DNA from 2 places in the Aminobacter sp. MDW-2 genome. Region 2 is predicted to be linked to the other one. Evidence: riboswitches for the same ligand, from Rfam matches in the RefSeq annotation. Region 2 holds a riboswitch; the other holds the start of a gene.
What was found. A riboswitch is a leader RNA that binds a small molecule or an ion and turns the genes downstream of it on or off. The one in region 2 is predicted to bind S-adenosylmethionine.
Positions count from the first base shown of each region.

Region 1 (7,749 bases), 2.1 Mb from region 2:
CCGCGGCCGAGACGGTTGCCGCGCGCTGGCTGCTCGACCTGCTCGATCTGCCGCGCGAAAGCTCGGTCGGCTTTGTCACAGGTGCTACGGTGGCAAATTTCGTTTGCCTGGCCGCAGCGCGCGGCGCGGTGCTGCGACGTGTCGGCTGGGATGTCGACGCCAACGGCCTGTTCGGCGCGCCGCCGATTTCCGTGCTGATCGGAGACGACGCCCACACCACAGTGTTTTCGGCGCTGCAATTCCTCGGCCTTGGCCATGATCGGCTGATCCGGGTCGCCACCGACAGCCAAGGCCAGATGGAGCCGGAGGATTTCGCTCGCCGTGCGGCTGACGTGCGGGGGCCGGCAATCGTCATCCTGCAGGCCGGCCAGATCAACACCGGCGGCTTCGACAGGTTCACCGAACTGGTGCCGATCGCCCGCGGGGTCGGTGCCTGGATCCATGTCGACAGCGCTTTCGGGGCTTGGGCGCGTGCCTGCCCTGCTTTCAGGCATTTCACCGAGGGGCTCGACGCTTGTGATTCCTGGGCAACCGATGGTCACAAATGGCTGCAGACGCCTTATGACTGCGGCTATGCCATCGTCCGCGACAGCGAGGCGCATCGCCGCGCCATGACGATTGCGGCGAGCTATCTGCCGACGGCTATGGAGGGCGAGCGCGACCCCAGCCATTTCGTTCCCGAACTGTCGCGGCGGGCGCGTGGTTTTGCCACCTGGGCGATCATCCGCCATCTCGGCCGCGAGGGCATAGCCACGATGGTCGAGCGGCACTGTCGTGTTGCCCGGCTGATCGCCGATGAGCTGCGTGGTGAAAACGCCATCGCAGTACTCAACGATGTCGTGCTCAACCAGGTGCTGGTGCGTTTCGGCGCCGACGAGCCTGCCGAGCGCGGCGATGAACTGACCCGGGCAACGATCATCCGGCTCCAGCGGGACGGCGTTGCCTTCGCCGGCGGCGCCAAATGGCGCGGACGCGAGGTGATGCGCATTTCGGTGATTTCCTGGCTCATCGACGACGCGGCCGGCAAGGCTACCGCCGCAGCCATCATCTCGGCCTGGCGCGGCGTGCGTGAAACGTCCCAGGACTGACGCGAATATTTCCGGTTACTTGGCTTCGCCGCCGGCATATTCATCCGCCTGCCTTCAAATTTGCCAGATCGATCCCTAGATGACAGCGGGCTTGGCCCACCGTGAAGAATAGGGGTTTCCTCCTGACCGACGTCATCAACCAAAAGCGCGCCGTGCAGCATTCCAGGGGCAAGCGCGCGATGCTGATCGTCAATCCGCGCGCACGCCGTGGTGGCGGGTCGATCGATGCCGCCCGTCAGGTGCTCGTCGATGCCGGTCTCCAGATCGAGGAGATGGCAACAAGCAAGGACGAGAACGCCTCCGAGCTGATCTCGCGCAATGCCGATCATTTCGACATGGCAATCGTTGGTGGCGGCGACGGCACGCTCAACAACGCGGCCGCCGGTCTGTCCTATTCCGGCCTGACGCTCGGCGTGTTGCCGCTCGGCACAGCCAATGACTTTGCCCGCACGATGGGCATTCCCGCCGACCCGGTGAAGGCGGCGGAAATCATCGCCGCCGGCCACCAGGCAACCGTCGATCTCGGCGAGGTCAACGGCCATCTGTTCTTCAACGTCGCCAGCATCGGTTTCAGCGCCGAACTGGCGGGCGAGCTCACCGAGCACGCCAAGAAGCGCTGGGGCACGCTGGGCTACGGCATCGTCGCCGCCCGCATCCTGATGCGTTCGCGGCTGTTCACCTGTTATGTCGACCATGACGGCACCACCGAAAAGATCCGCACCATGCAGGTCTCGGTCGGCAACGGTCGCCATTATGGCGGCGGCATGACCGTCGAGGAGACCGCGACCGCCGACGACGGCTGGCTCGATCTCTACAGCCTCGAGGTCGACCATTGGTGGCGGCTGCTCAGGCTTCTGCCCAGCCTGCGCAAGGGCACGCAAGGCCAGTGGGACGACGTCCGCGCCTTCAAGACCACTGAAGTGACGATCCGCACCAAGCAGCCGCGCCCGGTCAACACCGACGGCGAGCTGGTGACCTGGACGCCGGCGCATTTCCGCATCAGGCCCAAATCGGTCAACGTGTTCGTGCCGAAGGGCTGACACTGCAGGCTCAAGCTGGGCGAGGGGCTACCTCATCACCGAATGGCTGTGGCCGGGGCGTGCTCTCGCTGGGCAGCAGCGGAATTGGCTGTGTTGCGTTCGCCCCGGCTCTGACAGGTCAGATCACCTGCGACTCGGTTTTCGGTCGCGGCTCGCCGCTCACTGTCCTGGCCGGCCCGAAGATGACGAAGCTGAGCACGGCCAGGACCCAGACGCCGATACCGCCATAAAGCAGCGTCCAGCCGAAGCCGTCGACGAGTGCGGCGTGCGCCACCGCCACAGGCACCTCCAGCGTCGGTTGGCCTGAAAGCGCATGCGGTGTCGCAGCACCGCCGGCGGCGATGCGCTCGGCCAGCCCGCGCAGCTGCGCCGCGTCAGTTGCTTCAGGCAGCGCCTGGCGCAGCGTGTGGAGAATGCCTTCGACAAGCACCAGGCCCATCACCGCGATGTTGACGGCAAGGGCGATCAGCCTGGCGCTGGCGTCGATGCCCGAGGCCATGCCGGCACGGCTGGCCGGCACCGAGCCTGTGGTCATGTTGGTGGCGGGCGTCGTCGTCAGGCCAAGTCCTATGCCCGAGACCAGGGCACCGGCCAGCACGGTCGCCCCGGCTGCCTGCCCGAGCGTGCTGCCGAACCACATCACGATGAAGCCAAGGCCGATGGTGAACAGGCCGAGCGGGATGATGGTGCGGGCGCTGGTGCGCAACAAGAGATACTGGGCGACAGGCGACATCACCAGGAAAGGCACGGTGTAGGCTAAAAGCGCCAGCCCGGTCGTTGCGCTGTCATAACCAAGGCCGACGGTGAAATAGATCGGCAGGTAGATCATCAGCGGCCAGTAGCTGAAGTTCATGCCGATGCAGCCGATGATGGCGCCGGAGAAATCGCGGATCGCAAATACCGAGAAGTCGAACATCGGATGCGGATGCCGCCGCTCGGCAGCAACGAAGGCGATCAGGCCGGCGATGGTAGCTGCTGCGATGGCCAGTGCGGCCGGGCTGAGGAAGCCGAGGTCGGCGCCGCCGGTGATGTAGTAGGTCAGGCCGAACACCGATGCGCTCAGGATGACGATGCCGGCGACATCAAGCTTCCGCGCCTGCGGATCGCGCGATTCGCTGACGCTGCCATAAGTCAGGACAAGGCACAGCACGGCGAGCGGCGCGTGGACCAGGAAGACCCATTGCCAGGTCGACAGCGAGACGATCAAGCCACCGATGAGCGGCCCGAAACCCAGGCCAATGCCCGAGATGACGCCCCAGATGGCAAAGGCGCTGCTGCGCGCCCTGGCGTCCTGGAACTGGTGCGACAAAATGGCGATCGAGCAGATGAACATGGCGCCGCCGGCCATGCCCTGCAGGAAGCGGCTGACGATCAGCACTGTGGTGTTGGGGGCGAGGCCGCACATCAAGGAGGTCACGCCGAAAGCGGCAACCGTAAGCGCAAAAACGAGCCGGCGGCCGTAGCGGTCGGCCAGCGTTCCTGTTGCCATCAGCACCGTCGTACAGGCGATGGTGTAGGCGTTCATGATCCACTGCATGCCCTTGAAGTCGGCATGCAGCACATGTTCGAGCGTCGGCAGGATCACCGGCACGCTCGATATCTCAAGACCAAACATCAGCGCCGACAGGCAGATCGCCCCCAGCGCCAGACTGTCTCTCATCGTCAGCTTCATCCCATGTCTCCGGCTGGCGGCGTCGGGGGAGGAAGTCCGGTCGCCGCTGGTTATCTGGAAACATCCGAGATATGCCAAGCTTGATTATGCATAAATGCTATGCAAAACTATATCAGTGATAACAAATCGGTATAGATGAGATGCTGTGGCTCGACGCCGAGGCCGTTCGTAACTTCGTCATGGTGGCGGACCTGCAGAGTTTCACCCGTGCAGCCGACGCCATGGGCTCGACCCAGGCGGCGGTAAGCGTCAAGCTCAAGCGGCTGGAGGAGCGTGTCGGCCGCAAGCTGATCGAACGTACTCCGCGCCGCGTCAGGCTGTCGGCCGACGGCGCGCTGTTCATCGAATCGGCACGCAGCTTCCTAGCCGCGCATGACAAAGCGGTTGCCGGCCTGTCATGTTCGGCGCGGCGCTTCACGCTCGGCATTGCCGGCCATGTCGCCGGACCGGAGGTGACGACGCTGCTGGCCCGCCTCAGCCAGCACGACCCGGCCCTGACCATCGAGGTCCAGGTCGACAATTCGACCTTGCTGCTCGACGCCTTCGACCGTGGCGAGCTCGATGCGGCGATTGTCCGGCGCGAGGACGACCGCCGCGACGGCGAGGTGCTGGGACCGGAGCATTTCGGCTGGTTTGCGACGCCCGAGTTCGATCATCGTCTTGGCGAGCCGATCCGGCTGGCGACGCTGTCGCGGCTGTGCGGCGTGCGCGATCTGGCGATACGCACGCTCGACGATGCCGGCATTCCCTGGGTCGAGGTGTTCGTCGGCGGCGGCTCGTCGTTGGTGACGGCGGCAGTGTCGGCCGGGCTGGCGACGGCGGTCTTTCCCAGCCGTCTCGCGCCTCCCGGAACCGTCGAAGTCAGCCGCAAGTTCGGTCTGCCCGATGTGCCGGCAACCGAAATCGTGCTGCACTCGTCGCTCACCGACCGCCGCTCGCGCGAAGCCCTGCGCATCCTCGCCTGCGCCTTCCACGAGCATCGAGCCAAAGCGGGGTAGGGCAAAGGACCGCGCCCGGCGTCGAGCGCGGTCCTGTTCGGGGAGGCTAGCGGCCCTTGCCGATGTTTTCCAGATCGTACTCGGTGGTCTGGTAGACGCGGTTGATCCAGTTGCCGAACAAAAGATGGGCGTGCGAGCGCCAGCGATTCAGCGGCCGGCGCTGCGGGTCGTCGTCGGGGTAATATTCGTGCGGCACGGCAATCGTCACGCCGGCGGCCACGTCGCGGTCATACTCTTCCTTGAGTGAGGTCGAGTCGTATTCGATGTGGTTGAACATGTAGAGCCGGTTGCCGGCTTCTTCGGCCAGCAGGCTCGGGCCGGTCTCTTCCGATTCCATCAAAAGCTCCAGGCCGGAGCCTTCGGGGATGTCAGAGGCACGGACCTCGGTCCAGCGCGACACCGGTATGGCGAAATCGTCGGAGAAGCCGGCGAGATAGGGCGAGGCAGGCGCGTTGTTGTTGTGGCGGTAGACGCCGAACGCCTTGTGCTCCAGCGTGTGCTTGGGAACGCGGTGAAAATGCCAGGCGGCCGCCATCGCGCCCCAGCAGATGAAGAACGGCGAGTGCACGTTGGTCGTCGTCCAGTCCATGATCTGCTTGAGTTCGTCCCAGTAGGTCACGTCCTCGAAAGGCAGCAGTTCCACCGGCGCACCGGTGATGATGAAGCCGTCGAACTTGCGATCCTTGACCTCTTCCCAGGTCTGATAGAAGGCGATGAGGTGATCTTCTGAGGTGTTCTTGGCCTTGTGGGTGCCGATGCGCACCAGCGTCAGTTCGACCTGCAGCGGGCTGGCGCCGATCAGGCGCGCGATCTGCGTTTCGGTCCTGACCTTGTTGGGCATCAGGTTGAGCAGGCCGATCTGCAGCGGACGGATGTCCTGGCGGAGAGCTGTCTGCTCATCCATGATGGACACGCCCTCTTTTTCCAGCACTTGGCGGGCGGGGAGTTGATCCGGGATCTTGATCGGCACTGTGCGAACTCCAAAAAACAAAACCGGCATTGCTGTCGCAAAGCCGGTTTACGGATCGCAAACGGCCCTTTAGCGACTTGTTTAACGTGGCTGCAAGCCGACCGGCCAAATCACCACGGGTCTATGCCCTGCTATTACGCCCGGTCGGGGATTGCGTCAACCGCGACCCATTCGTCCGGCCAGACCGCCCGGTTCCGCCGGTTTTCCTCGACATTGCGTGCACCGGGCGGTATTTCCGCTGCGGCCTCCGGCCGGAGGCGCCAATCCAGGATATTTCGAAATGACCAAGGCACCCGAGCAGATTCGCCCCGAACCCCGCGCCGGCATCATGGACATCGCAGCCTATGTCCCCGGCAAGAGCTCCGCTCCGGCAGGCGTCGCCAAGGTCCATAAGCTGTCGTCGAACGAAAATCCGCTCGGCGCCTCGCCCCATGCGATCGAGGCCGTCCAAAGGCTATCGCATAAGATGGAGTATTATCCCGATGGGTCGGCGTCACGCCTGAGGCAGGCGATCGCGGCGACCCATGGGCTGAATCCTGCCAACATCCTGTGCACCAATGGCTCCGACGAAGTGCTGGGCCTGTTGTCCCAGAGCTATCTCTCGCCGGGCGACGAGGCCGTCTACACCGAGCACGGCTTCATGGTTTACAAGATCTACACCCAGGCAGCCGGTGCCACGCCGGTCGTTGCCAAGGAGGATGCCGAGAAGGCCAGCGTTGACAACATCATCGCGGCGGTGACGCCGAAGACCAGGATCGTCTTCCTCGCCAACCCCAACAACCCGACCGGCACCTACCTGCCGTTCGAGGAGGTGCGCCGCCTGCACGCGGCACTGCCCAAGAACGTGCTGCTCGTGCTCGATGCCGCCTATGCCGAATATGTCCGCCGCAACGACTATGAATCGGGCGTCGAGCTGGTCGCGGCCAACGAGAACGTCGTCATGACGCGGACCTTCTCCAAGATCCACGGCCTTGGCGGCATGCGCATCGGCTGGATCTATGCGCCGTCGCACATCATCGACGTGCTGGAGCGCATGCGCGGTCCCTTCAACGTCAATGCGGCGGCCATCGAGGCCGGCGTGGCGGCGATGGAAGACCGCGGCCATGTCGAGCGCACGGTGGCGCACAACGCCAAATGGGCGGAATGGCTGGTCGCCGAGTTCGAAAAGCTCGGCCTGCGCGTCACGCCTTCGGTCGGCAACTTTCTGCTGGTGCACTTCCCCGATGACGGCAAGCACTCGGCCGCTGCCGCCGACGATTATCTCACGGCGCGCGGCTATATCCTGCGCAGGGTCACCGGCTACGGTTTCCCCAATGCGCTGCGCATGACCATCGGCACCGAAGAAGCCAATCGCGGCGTCGTCGCCGCACTCACCGAATTCCTGAAAAGTTGAACCATGTCAGATCCTCTCTTTGAAAAGATCGCCCTCGTCGGCATCGGCCTGATCGGCTCGTCGCTGGCCCGCGTCATCCGCCGTGAAGGGCTCGCCCGTCACATTGCGATCACCACCCGCAGCGCACCCACGCTCGCCCGCGCCGAGGAACTCGGCCTCGGCGACAGCTACTCGACCGACGCCAAGGCAGCCGTCAAGGATGCCGACCTCGTCATCGTCTCGGTGCCGGTCGGCTCGTCCGGCGCCGTGGCTGTCGACATCGCATCGGCGCTGAAGCCGGGTGCCATCCTCACCGACGTCGGCTCCACCAAGGCCTCCGTCATCGCGCAGATGGCCCCGCATGTACCCGCGGGCGTGCATTTCATCCCTGGCCACCCGCTGGCCGGTACCGAGAAGTCGGGTCCCGACGCCGGCTTTGCCGAACTGTTCGAGAACCGCTGGTGCATCTTCACGCCGCTGCCTGATACCGATCCGGTGGCGCTGGAGAAGCTGTCGGAGTTCTGGCGCCGCTGCGGCTCCAACATCGATACGATGGATCCCGAACATCACGATATGACGCTCGCCATCGTCTCGCACCTGCCGCACATC
Region 1 is NZ_CP060197.1:1,920,906-1,928,654, forward strand. Features, by position in the region: gene H5P29_RS09440 (aspartate aminotransferase family protein) at 1-1,088, shown strand, start outside; gene H5P29_RS09445 (lipid kinase) at 1,268-2,128, shown strand; gene H5P29_RS09450 (MFS transporter) at 2,247-3,800, opposite strand; gene H5P29_RS09455 (LysR family transcriptional regulator) at 3,941-4,798, shown strand; gene metA (homoserine O-succinyltransferase) at 4,845-5,768, opposite strand; SAM riboswitch at 5,818-5,895, opposite strand; gene hisC (histidinol-phosphate transaminase) at 6,049-7,161, shown strand; gene H5P29_RS09470 (prephenate/arogenate dehydrogenase family protein) at 7,165-7,749, shown strand, end outside.
Region 1: linked by a shared signal. The riboswitch ahead of metA (homoserine O-succinyltransferase) and the one ahead of H5P29_RS27685 (O-succinylhomoserine sulfhydrylase) in region 2 are both predicted to bind S-adenosylmethionine.

Region 2 (7,749 bases):
GACGTCGTCTATGTCGACGGCGACCACCATGCCGCCTCGGCTTTCACCGACGCCCAGCAGAGCTGGGACCTGCTTGCCTCGGGCGGCATCATGATCCTGGACGACTATCTGTGGCAGCCGGCCAAGCCGGCCGCCGAGCGCCCAAAGCCCGGCATCGACGCCTTTCTCCAGGCAACAGCAGGAGAGTACGAGGTCCTGCACAACGACTACCAGGTGATCGTCCGCAAGACCTGGAGCCCGTCCCGCGATGCCGCTTCAGGTTTCACCATCGGCGGGCGGAGCATCGACGAGGCCTCCGGCGGGTCGATCAAGCCGCCCTTGGTCAGCTTCGTCGTCATCGCCTGGAACTATGGCCGCTACGTCGGTGCGACGATCGACTCGATCAAGGCGCAGGACTACCCCAATTTTGAGTGCCTGGTCATCGACAATGGCTCGACCGACGACAGCGTCGAGGTCATCGCCAGACATGTCGGCAATGACAGTCGCTTCCGTATCGAAACGCTGCCGGAAAATCTCGGCCAGCTTGGCGCGGCATTCTGGTCGCTCGACAAGATCAAGGGCGGCTTCGTCAGCTTCGTCGATGCCGACGATGTGCTGCTGTCGACCTACGCGTCGATGCATGTCCAGGCTCACCTGGCGCTGCGGCAAAGCGTTGCCTTCACCTCGTCCAGCGTCGCGGAAATGGACGCGGTGGGAAACATCCTGGCTGCCGCTGGCGGCGGCGCCGTCGACAGCCAGAGCCAGACGCGAAACTTGCATGTCGAAGCGTCCGTCTTCCGGCTGCCGACCGTCTCACAGCAGCACTTCCAGCAACTGTCGGCGCGGACCGTTCTCGTGCCGAGGTGGGCAAGCGGCTGGCAATGGAGTCCCGGTACGGCAAACATGTACCGGGCGTCGCACTTGCGGCTGGTCCGGCGCGGCGGCGAAGCCAGACACATGCGGGCGGCGGACGGCTACTTCAACTTCATGTGCCATGGCTTTGGCGGCAGCGCCCTTATCGATGTCGTTCTGTCAGGCTACAGGCTGCATGGGGAAAACGCCTTCTCGAACCATGAAAGCTCGCCCTGGCTTCGGTCCGGGACGCCGGAATACTACCGGCTCGCCGAGGAAGCGACGCTGACCGATATCGATTTTCTCCTGGCCAATGCAGGCAGATATGCCTGGATGCTCGACGGCGGCTACTGGTCGGTGCTGGATCTCATCACCCGCGAAACACCCAAGCGACTGCGCAGGTTCTACGGCGACCGCAAGGTGTTCGCGGTCTTCCTGGCAAATGCACCAACACTGGCGGCCGAGTTTCGCTCGCGTGTCTTTTGCCGTGAAATCCTTGCCCGCTTTTCCGGCAGCCAGGCACGAAAGATCCTCCGCGCCGGATATGGCGGGAAGCTCAAGCAGCGCGCCTATGGCGAGATTGCACTGTCCGAGCTGCGCAAAGCGCTGTCGATCCTGCGGAAGCACAAATAACCTCGCCCGGCGCAGCAGCCGAATTGCGTCGGTACTGGTACAACACGTTTCCCGATTGCCTGCCCGCAAGGCGAATGCTAACCAAGTGCCCGCGCGGGTATGATGTAATGGTAGCCTGTCAGCTTCCCAAGCTGAACGCGCGGGTTCGATTCCCGCTACCCGCTCCAATTTTTGCAGCAAGATCTTTCGCCCTGCCCGCAGCCAACCCGAGGCGGGTGCTATCACATGCGTCTTGCGACGCCTGCTCCGGATACGAAAAGGCCGGACGCAAGCGCCCGGCCTTCGGTGTTCAGGTATCAGCGATCAATCCGCGCCATAAATATCGAAGTCAAAATACTTCGCGTTGATCTTGGCGTAGGTGCCGTCCTTGTAGATGGCGTCAATGGCGGCGTTAAGCTTGTCGCGCAAGGCGGTGTCATCGAGGCGGACGGCAATGCCGGTCTCGGATTCGGTGCCCTTGAGATCGCCGATCATCTTGCAGCAATCCTGACCGGTGGTCTTCATCCAGTCGACGAGCACGAACTTGTCGGCGACGACGGCGTCGAGGCGGCCATTGGTCAGGTCGGCCACGGCCTCGTCCTGCGTCGGATAGAGCTTCACGTCGGCGCCGGCCTTGGCATAGTGGTCCTCTGCATAGATGCTCTGCGTCGTCGAGGCCTGTGCGCCCACCGACTTGCCCTTCAGCGCATCGGGCTCCGGTGAGGTCAACTCGGAGGTCTTGAGCGCAATCAGCGCCAGCGGCGTGGTGTAATATTTGTTGGTGAAGGCAACCTGCTTCTTGCGTTCCTCGGTGATGGTCATCGAGGCGACGATGGCGTCGAACTTCTTGCCCTGCAGCGCCGGAATGATGCCGTCCCAATCCTGGGCGACGATCTCGCATTCGACCTTCATCTGAGCGCACAGCGCATTGGCGATGTCGACGTCGAAGCCGACGAGCTTGCCGTCGGCGCTCAGATTGTTGAAGGGCGGATAGGCCCCCTCTGTGGCGATCTTGAGCTTTGTTGAGTCCTGCGCCGAGGCATCGCCCGCCGCAGACAACAGCGCTGCCAGCGAAGCAGCGCAAGCGAACTTCCACGAAATCTGCATGATCCTCTCCATTTGCCGGGCACCCTTATGTCGGGCGTCCCTGCCCGCAGCCAAGCACAGCGGCTTGAAATGGACAAGCAGACTAAGGTCGGCAGACCCTGACCTAAGGTCAGTCCGTACGGAAATGCTTTGAGAGCTTCAGTCCCTGAGCCTGATAGTTGGAGCCGAGGTCGGTGCCATAAAGCGCTTTCGGGCGTGCCAGCATGTGCTCGTAGACGAGGCGGCCGACGACCTGGCCGTGTTCCAGGATGAACGGCACTTCGTGGCTGCGTACCTCGAGCACGGCGCGGCTGCCGGTGCCGCCGGCGCCGGAATGGCCGAAGCCTGGATCGAAGAAGCCGGCATAGTGGACGCGGAACTCGCCGACCAGCGGGTCGAACGGCGTCATTTCGGCGGCGTAGAGCGGCGGCACATGCACAGCCTCGCGCGACACCAGGATGTAGAACTCGTCCGGGTCGAGCACCAATTCCTCGGCGCCATGATTGTAGATCGGCTCCCAGAAGTCGACGACCTTCTGGGCGGCGCGCTTGTCGACGTCGACGAGGCCGGTATGGTGCTTGCCACGATAACCGACGATGCTGCCGGGCGCACCGGCAAGGTCGATCGACAGCGCGATGCCGCCCCCTGAAATGTTTGGCGGATCGATCGCCACCAGCCGGTCGGACAGGTGCAGCGCGTTGAGCTCGGTTTCCGACAACAGCGCATTTCCCTTGCGGAAGCGGATCTGCGACAGGCGCGAACCCTTGCGCGCGACGATCGGGAAGGTGCGCGGGCTGACTTCGAGATAGAGCGGGCCGCTGTAGCCGGCGGGAATCTTGTCGAACTCCTGGCCACGGTCGGTCATGACACGGGTGAAGATGTCGAGGCGGCCGGTCGAGCTCTTCGGGTTGGCCGAGGCCGATATCTCGGCAGGCAAAGCAAGACTCTCCAGCAGCGGCACGATGTAGACGCAGCCCGTCTCCAGCACCGCGCCATTGCTCAGGTCGATCTCGTGCAGCTTGAGCCGGTCGAGCTTGGCCTGAACCAGCGAATTGGGGCCAGGCAGGAAGGACGCGCGCACGCGATATGCGATGGCGCCAAGGCGCAGGTCGAGGCTCGCCGGCTGGATTTGGTCGGCATCGAGCGGCGACGCCTTGAGCGCGCCCGACGCAAACAGCGCCGCGATGTCCTGGTCTGGAAGAATGCCCGACTGCCGCAATTGCCTCACTCCTCTACAGCGCCACCAGCCCAAAAAGCGAGCCGGGGCCGCTGGATCCCGACCGTTTCCGGGCTCATGTGCGTGGCCCAAAACGTTTAGTCGTCCTCGCAATTGACGCAAGCAGGCTGCGGGTCTAAAGGACATTTATCCCGTGGTGATTTGGCCGGTCGGCTTGCAGCCACGTTAAACAAGTCGCTAAAGGGCCGCGTTGTGGACCGGTTGCGACTTATCGCGGCCGGTTTTTTTGTATTTGGATTTGGCTATGAGCTCCGAAAAGCAGCGTAACTGGAAACCCCAGACCACCCTCGTCCATGGCGGCAGCCTTCGCTCCGGCTTCGGCGAGACCTCGGAATCGATCTTCCTGACCCAGGGCTATGTCTATGAAAGCGCCGAAAGCGCCGAGGCCCGCTTCAAGGGCGAGACCCCCGGCTTCATCTATTCGCGCTACGCCAATCCCACCGTCGACATGTTCGAAAAGCGCATGTGTGCGCTCGAAGGCGCGGAGGACGCACGTGCCACCGCCTCCGGCATGGCGGCCGTCACCGCCGCCATCCTGTGCGGCCTGAAGGCCGGCGACCACATCGTTGCTGCCCGTGCCCTGTTCGGCTCGTGCCGTTGGGTCGTCGAGACGCTGGCGCCCAAGTATGGCATCGAGGCGACGCTGGTCGACGGCACGCTGATCGAGAACTGGGAAAAGGCGGTCCAGCCCAACACCAAGCTGTTCTTCCTGGAAAGCCCGACCAACCCGACGCTCGAAGTCGTCGACATCGCGGCGGTCGCGACCCTTGCCAATTCGATCGGCGCACGCCTCGTCGTCGACAATGTCTTCGCCACGCCGATGCAGCAGAAGCCGCTCGAGCTCGGCGCCCATGTCGTCGTCTATTCTGCCACCAAGCACATCGACGGCCAGGGCCGCTGCCTCGGCGGCGTCATCCTGTCGGACAAGAAGTGGATCGATGAGAACCTGCACGACTACTTCCGCCACACCGGCCCGAGCCTGTCGCCGTTCAACGCCTGGACGCTGCTCAAGGGCTTGGAGACACTGCCGCTGCGCGTGCGCCAGCAGACCGAGACCGCCGGAAAGATCGCCGACTTCCTCGCCGAGCAGCCTGAAGTGTCGCGCCTGATCTATCCGGGCCGCGCCGACCACCCGCAGGCCGACATCGTCAAGCGCCAGATGTCGGGCGGCTCGACGCTGATCTGCTTCGACGTCAAGGGCGGCAAGAAAGCCGCTTTCGCCTTCGAGAACGCGCTGCGGATCGTGCTGATCTCGAACAATCTCGGCGACGCCAAGAGCCTGATCACCCATCCGGCGACGACGACGCACAAGAACCTCACCGACGAGGCCCGCGCCGAGCTCGGCATCGACGACGGCACGCTGCGTCTGTCAGTCGGCCTCGAAGACGCCGACGACCTGCTCAACGACATCGGCGACGCGCTGAAGGCGGCGCGCTAGACGCCCGGGACAACGGCGCTCCGCAACCGGGAGCGCCGTTCAAGCGGGCGGTAAGATCCGCCACAGCCTCATCACAATCGGCGTGATTTTGTCGAACAGCAGTTGACCCGCAGCCTCGCGCGGCGGACTCTGTCATCGTGCAGGCCAAGGAGCGCAGCATATGTATCGCGCAATCACCCGCAATATCGCGGTCGAGGTCGAGCCCTTCTATCTGGTGGACCAGTCGGAGCCAGCGGAAAACCGCTACGTCTGGGGTTACCGCGTCACCATCGAGAACAATTCCGACGAATTCGTCCAGTTGCTGTCGCGCTACTGGCACATCACCGATGCGAGCGGCAAGGTCGAAGAAGTGCGCGGCCCGGGCGTGGTCGGCGACCAGCCCGAGCTCAATCCCGGCGACAGCTATCAATATGCGTCCGGCTGCCCGCTCTCGACGCCGTCAGGCATCATGGTCGGGCGCTACACCATGCGCAACGAGGCGGGCGAGATGTTCGACATCGCCATCCCGGCCTTCTCGCTCGACTTGCCCGATGCTCGCCCCAGGCTGAACTGACGCATCATTGCGCCCGACTTCACTGTACCGGTGCGAATTCTGCCGGGTCGAATTCGTAGGATTTGGAGCAGAACTCACAGGCGACGCGGATGACGCCGTCTTCGACGCTGTCAGTGATTTCCTCGGCCGTGAAGCCCTGCAGGATGCCCTTGATCTTCTGGCCCGAACACGAGCATTCGTCGACGACGCGAACGCCGTCATAGACGACCACGCCATGCTCGTGGAACAGGCGGTAGAGCAGCCTTTCGGTGCCGACCGTCGGGTCGATCAGTTCGGTCGGCTCGATGGTTCCGACCAACGCCAGAAGCTCCTGCCAGGAGTTGTCGTCCGGGTGGACTGCGATGTCGCGCTCGTCGCCGTCGCCGCCATGGATGTCGGCCACGCGCCGGCGCTCGGGCGAGTCGGGCAGGAACTGCGCCAACAGGCCGCCGGCACGCCAATGCTCGCGCGGGCCGCCTTCGGCCGGCAGCACGAGCTTTGCCACCGACAGCTTGACCTCGGTGGGGATCTGTTCCGACTGGCGGAAATAGGCGCGCGCCGCCTCTTCCAGCGTGATGCCGTTGAGTTCGACGATGCCCTGGTAGCGTTGGGTATGCTCGCCCTGATCGATGGTCAGCGCCAGCACGCCGCTCCCGAGCAGATCCTCGGGCGCGGTCATGCCGGCCTCTATCGCCGCATCGACGCGGTCGGCGTCGAAGCGTGCATAGGCGCGCAGCGAATGCGGCGTGGTGAAGTCGGCGACCAGCATGTCGACCGGCCCGTCAGTGCGGGTCTGGAAGATGAACTTGCCTTCGAATTTCAGCGACGTGCCGAGCAGCACCGTGACCACACAGGCCTCAGCCAGGAGCCTGGCCACCGGCTCGGGATAGTCGTGCCGTCCGAGGATCTGGTCGAGCAGCGGGCCGAGTTGGACGGTGCGGCCACGCACGTCGAGCGGCTCGACCTGGAATGGAACGACATGGTCGTCGCCGGCGAACCCGAATTCGCCGAGCTTGCGTTCGGTGTCAGTCACTGGAACTTGTCCCATCTATAGAGTTCCGCGCCCGGTCGGTCCGCCGACGGTCGCAGAACATGGCTTTGATGATAATTGAATGATCCCGCCCCAGATAGGGTCGCGGGATCACGCATTCAAGCGCCCAGGCACCAGGCGAGCACGGCCTTCTGCGCGTGCAGCCGGTTTTCCGCCTCGTCGAAGACCACCGAGTTCGGGCCGTCGATGACCTCGTCGGTCACTTCCTCACCGCGATGCGCCGGCAGGCAGTGCATGAACAGGGCGTCGGGCTTGGCATGCTTCATCAGGTCGGAATTGACCTGATAAGGCAGGAACACGTTATGGCCGCGGGCGCGATGCTCCTGGCCCATCGACACCCAGCAGTCGGTGACGATGGTGTCGACACCGCGAACCGCGTCTTCGGGCGAGCGCGTGATCATGACCTTGCCGCCATTGGCGCGGGCCCAGTCGATATACTTCTGCTCCGGCTCGCTGCCCTCGGGCACGGCGATGTTGACGCTGAAGCTGAAGCGGGCCGAAGCCTCGAGCAGCGAGTGCAGCACGTTGTTGCCGTCACCGGTCCAGGCAAAGGTCTTGCCGCGCACCGGGCCGCGATGCTCCTCGAAGGTGAGGATATCGGCCATCAGCTGGCACGGATGGGTGTCGTCGGTCAAGCCGTTGATGACGGGAACGGTCGCATTCTCGGTCAGCTCGAGCAGTCGGTCATGCGCGGTGGTGCGGATCATGATGGCGTCGACATAGCGCGACAGCACCTTGGCGGTGTCGGCGATCGATTCCGAGCGGCCGAGCTGCATCTCGGTGCCGGTCAGCATGATGGTTTCGCCGCCAAGCTGACGCATGCCGACATCGAACGAGATGCGCGTGCGGGTCGACGGCTTGTCGAAGATCATCGCCAGTACCTTGCCCTCCAGCGGCTTCGATCGCTCGCCGGCTTTCAGGCGCGCCTTGCGCTTGGCTGCGTCGTCGAGAATCCCGCGAAG
Region 2 is NZ_CP060197.1:5,613,344-5,621,092, forward strand. Features, by position in the region: gene H5P29_RS27665 (glycosyltransferase) at 1-1,464, shown strand, start outside; tRNA gene H5P29_RS27670 (tRNA-Gly) at 1,558-1,631, shown strand; gene H5P29_RS27675 (ABC transporter substrate-binding protein) at 1,768-2,550, opposite strand; gene H5P29_RS27680 (2'-deoxycytidine 5'-triphosphate deaminase) at 2,660-3,748, opposite strand; SAM riboswitch at 3,890-3,967, shown strand; gene H5P29_RS27685 (O-succinylhomoserine sulfhydrylase) at 4,011-5,204, shown strand; gene apaG (Co2+/Mg2+ efflux protein ApaG) at 5,365-5,757, shown strand; gene H5P29_RS27695 (Hsp33 family molecular chaperone) at 5,777-6,784, opposite strand; gene argF (ornithine carbamoyltransferase) at 6,886-7,749, opposite strand, start outside.